2 regions of the Lysinibacillus sp. FSL L8-0312 genome follow, and region 2 is predicted to be linked to the other one. Evidence: riboswitches for the same ligand, from Rfam matches in the RefSeq annotation. Region 2 holds a riboswitch; the other holds the start of a gene.
The links. Region 2 has a riboswitch for cobalamin ahead of mmgD (citrate synthase). Riboswitches for the same ligand answer to the same signal wherever they lie in the genome.
Positions count from the first base shown of each region.

Region 1 (2,469 bases), 160 kb from region 2:
TTGCGGAGCTGTGTCATAACGGCCTCCACATTGGCTCCTTCGCGATCAATTTTATTGATAAAGAAGAATGTTGGGACATGGTATTTGCGTAAAAGCTGCCACACGGTTTCCGTATGACCCTGTACGCCCTCGACCGCACTAATGATAACAATGGCATAATCCATCACACGAATGGCGCGCTCCATCTCAGGGGAGAAGTCGACATGCCCTGGTGTATCAATCAACGTGTATGTATCGTCGCCTATGTTCATGCGACCTTGCTCGGCAAAAATGGTAATACCACGCTTGCGCTCTAGCTCATGATGATCGAGAAAGGTATCCTGATGATCCACTCGACCACGAGCTTGAATGCTTTGTGTATGAAAAAGTACTTGCTCAGAGAAGGTTGTTTTACCTGCATCCACATGCGCAAGTACACCAATTGTTTTGTACATAACCTATCCTCGTTTCTATCTATAGCTATCTTTTCATTGTAACAGAATACTAGCCTATATATTTCTTGTAAAATAGTTCGTATTTTTGTCGAAATAGTGCTAATATAATGATGATTATATATTTAGCAATATACTACTGATTGAGCTACAAATTTTCTTCTGCTAGTCTATCAATAGTATTAACCATTATAGAACGTATTGGTGCAAATGGCATTTGTCATTTGCTTAAAAGGGAAATCGGTGCAATTCCGATGCTGTCCCGCAACTGTAAATGGGGAGTCTGTACAGCATGCCACTGTAGTTTAACTATGGGAAGGCGTATAGATGATGAACCTAAGCCAGGATACCTGCCAGTATGTGTTTTTTGACTAAGAACCACGAGGATGGGGATAGTGATAAAGGTAATGTACCGTTTTTTCACTATGCTACTCTCTTGGCGACAAGAGGGTTTTTTTATGCCCTTCCCACGAATCCTGGTAGCAAAGAAGTCTTTGATTTCTTTCTATAGATGAACAACAAAGGAGAAAAGGACATGAAGAAATGGGAAAGTTTATGGCTGGTGATGGTCATTGCCTTGGTCGCTGTTTTAGGGGCTTGTAATGCAAAGGACAAACCTGAATCAGCAGCGCAAGATGAGAAGGTTGAGCCATCTGAGGCAGCAACGGAAGTAACCATTGACAATAATGAAACAACTCAAACATATAAGGAAGCACCTACAAAAGCGATTAGTTTAAATCAGCATGTGACAGAGATTATGCTAGCGCTAGGCTTAGAGGATTCCATGGTAGGCACAGCTTACTTAGATGATAAAATCTACGAGCCCCTACAAGAAGCATACGATAAAGTGCCTGTGCTTTCTGATCAATACCCAACGAAGGAGCAAGTAATTGATGCCGAGGCTGATTTCTTATATGCAGGCTGGAAGAGTGGCTTTGGTGAAAAGGGTGTTGGAACACCGGAAGAGCTTGAGGAGTTAGGCATTCATACGTATTTACATACGGCTTCCAATATGACAAAGCCAACACTAGAGGATATTTTCACTGATATTCGTAATATCGCAAAAATTTTCCGTATTGAGGATCGTGGAGAAGCCTTAATTGAGCAAATGACGCAAGATGTGGAGGCAATTCAAGCTAAATTACCAAAAGATAGTGAGAAATTACGTGTTCTCGTATTTGATAGCGGTGAAAAGGATGTCTTTACAGCTGGTCAAAACTTTATGAATGAACTAGTGTCAATCGCTGGTGGTCAAAATATTTTTGGTGATGTGGAATCAGGCTGGACAACCGTGTCGAAGGAAGATGCGGTAGACCGTAATCCCGAGGTAGTTGTCGTGATCGATTATGGTGAAACAACGGCCGAACAAAAGATTCAATTCTTAAAAAATGATCCAGCATTAAAGGAGATGGAAGCTGTTAAAAATGATCGCTTTGTCATCCTGCCACTGTCAGCTGCGTCTGAAGGCGTTCGTGCGGCACAGGCTATTGAAATTTTAGCGAAGGGCTTCTATCCTGATAACTTTTAAAATTCCGAGCTAGCATTGTGCTAGCTCCTTTTTCATAAGGAGCGATATCAATGAATGCATTTCAGAAAAACGTACCAGATCAAACATTTGAAACACTTAATCGTCATGGCGAATATACACGCTTAGCTGTCAGCCCGGGTATTATTAATAAGCATTATACGCCTGCACAATTTCAAAAAATAGCAGAGATTGCTGGCGAAAAGGGGGCGATTAAGTATTCGGCCTCCTATAGTATTTTAGTGTCCATTCCAACGAGTGCCGTGACAGAGGCTATGCAAGCCTTACGAGAAGTGGGTCTTTATGTTGCACCATCAGGACCCATCATCGCGATGAAGGCCTGTGATTTTTGTGATGGTGAAAAGATGGAGGCTGCTCCGATAACCGAACAGCTTTATCATGCTTTAGAGGGGATCGAGGTACCTGCAAGAGTACGTGTTAACATCAATGGCTGTGCGTCAGCCTGCTACAATGCAGTCTATGATGATATTGGACTCGTTTATCAGCAGGAGA
Region 1 covers NZ_JBBOOV010000001.1:665,651-668,119, forward strand. Annotated here, with positions in the region: gene MHI22_RS03530 (translation factor GTPase family protein) at 1-434, opposite strand, end outside; cobalamin riboswitch at 617-803, shown strand; gene MHI22_RS03535 (ABC transporter substrate-binding protein) at 967-1,959, shown strand; gene MHI22_RS03540 (precorrin-3B methylase) at 2,010-2,469, shown strand, end outside.
Region 1: it holds a riboswitch for cobalamin, as region 2 does, so the genes downstream of both, MHI22_RS03535 (ABC transporter substrate-binding protein) here and mmgD (citrate synthase) in region 2, are expected to answer to the same signal.

Region 2 (2,469 bases):
AAGATGGGAGCATGTTTTCATAAAAAGCATGCTCTTTGTTATTTAAAGAGAATTCTTTGCAAAAGAACTATCTAAATTCCACAATTTGTCCTCTAGATTGTCTAAGAGTGTTTTTGTTCTTTTCTCAAGATGATCTGGTAGCTCATTTTTACTGAAATAGGTAAGATTCAAACTCTCACCATCCCTCATCTCTAATACACCACTGACATTTTTCGCACTATAAAGATGAATAACTGTATAGATTTCATCCCCATTTGGATATTGAAAATAATAATTTGGCCCTGAAAAAACACCAATCAAGTCCAATTCATTCGCTACCAGTCCTGTTTCTTCATGAAGTTCACGGGTAGCAGTTTCATTCAGTTCCATTGAGCCACCAGGTAATCCCCAATCCAACGTATCTGAACGATGTTGAAAGAGAATTTTCTTGTCATCGTTGACTACAAGAATTGTCGCCCCGATACTGATAATCGGTCTACTACCGATGTGTTTCCTTAATTCTGAAATATAGCCCATATGTGCTCCTCCTCTATATTATAAAAAAACTATTCGCCTTTCTTATTATAAAGACCTCTATTTTACTTATAACCCTTGAAAATGGAGTTATGGGTATAGATGAACAATCTTTTTTTGTACAAAATAATGCTCAAAAATGCAGAATAGTCAATCAAAAATGAAAAATAGCTTTTTATAATCAGTCTTTTCTGAATTTTACCTATATTGATTGTTTTGAAAACTCTATGTTAAGGTAAATAGACAAATTGAATATGCTAAATTTTGGTGGTTCAAATGGGGTTCATTCCATTTGATTAAAAGGGAAGTTGGTGAGAGTCCAACACTGTCCCGCAACTGTATTTAGGAGCTCGATAACAAGGCCACTGTTTTGTTTGTCAAAATGGGAAGGTGTTATTGAAGTGTTGATTATAAGTCAGGAGACCTGCCACAAAATAAGCATCAATTGACCTACGAGGATAGGGAGGTGTTAGCTACTGCATGATTTTTGTGAATTCCTGTAAATTCACTGTTATTTGGTCTGTCATGCTTTTGTAGATTAACAACTTCTAAAAAGGGGTAGAAGTTGTTTTTTTGTTGTTCTTTCGTGTTGGAATGGTAACGCTTACAAGAATAATTAAACAAAGGGGCTGTCATTGAATGGAGTTAACTTATTCACCAGGTCTTGATGGGGTCATTGCTGCTGAAACAAAATTATCTTTTTTAGACACTGTAGGAAGTCAAATAGTTATTCGAGGCTATGACTTGATTGAATTATCACAGCGATATTCGTATTTAGATATTGTGTACTTATTGCTGCATGGAGAAATACCAACTACCGAGCAACAGGCTGACTTACAGGACAAATTAAAAGCACATTATCAGGTTCCACAAGAGATCTTCCAAATCTTCAAGCTCTTGCCTAATGAAACACATGCGATGGATGGACTGAGAACTGGAATTTCTGTTTTAGCAGGCTTTGATCAGCACATCAATGATCGTTCTACTGAAATGAACTTGACGCGAGCTTATAGACTTTTAGGCGGTATGCCTAACATCGTAGCCAATAGCTATCGTGTCTTAAACGGACAAGATGTTGTGGAGCCAGATAGTCAGCTTTCCTATAGCGCCAATTTTTATTACATGATTACTGGTAGAAAACCAACGGCGTTAGAAGAAGAAATTTTTGATCAGTCTCTCGTTTTATATAGTGAGCATGAGATGCCAAATTCGACGTTTACAGCTCGTGTTATTGCCTCTACACAATCTGATTTGTACGGTGCTTTAACTGGAGCTGTCGCATCATTGAAAGGAAATTTACATGGAGGGGCCAACGAGGCAGTCATGTACATGCTTCTAGAAGCCAAAACAGTAGCAGGCTTTGAAGCCTTGCTGAAAAATAAACTGCAAAATAAAGAAAAAATTATGGGCTTTGGTCACCGTGTTTATATGAAAAAGATGGACCCAAGAGCACAGATTATGAAAGAGGCTTTGCATAAATTATGTTTGGCACAAGGGGATGATCGCTTATATCACATGTGTGAAGCTGGTGAGAAGGTGATGGCACAAGAAAAGAGCTTGTACCCAAATTTAGATTATTATGCAGCACCAGTATACTACATGCTTGGCTTGCCAATTGAAATCTATACACCTATCTTTTTTGGCTCACGAACGATTGGCTTATGTGCTCACGTCATTGAGCAGCATGACAATAACCGATTATTTAGACCTCGTGTCCATTATATTGGCGAGCGTCATAACCTTGAAGAATTGTCGGTATAATCAAGTTTTAACAACTCGCCATAGAGCTGATGGGCATTCTGACCAATGCCTATCAGCATACTAGTATATCAAATTCATGCCTTGAAAGGAAGATATAGATGATTAAAACAAATGACATATCTAAGACAGATCAATTACTTACAGATATTGCGGATTACGTAGTCAATACAACTATTACAAGTGAAGAAGCATACG
Region 2 covers NZ_JBBOOV010000001.1:825,246-827,714, forward strand. Annotated here, with positions in the region: gene MHI22_RS04295 (NUDIX hydrolase) at 43-516, opposite strand; cobalamin riboswitch at 765-959, shown strand; gene mmgD (citrate synthase) at 1,153-2,274, shown strand; gene prpD (2-methylcitrate dehydratase) at 2,373-2,469, shown strand, end outside.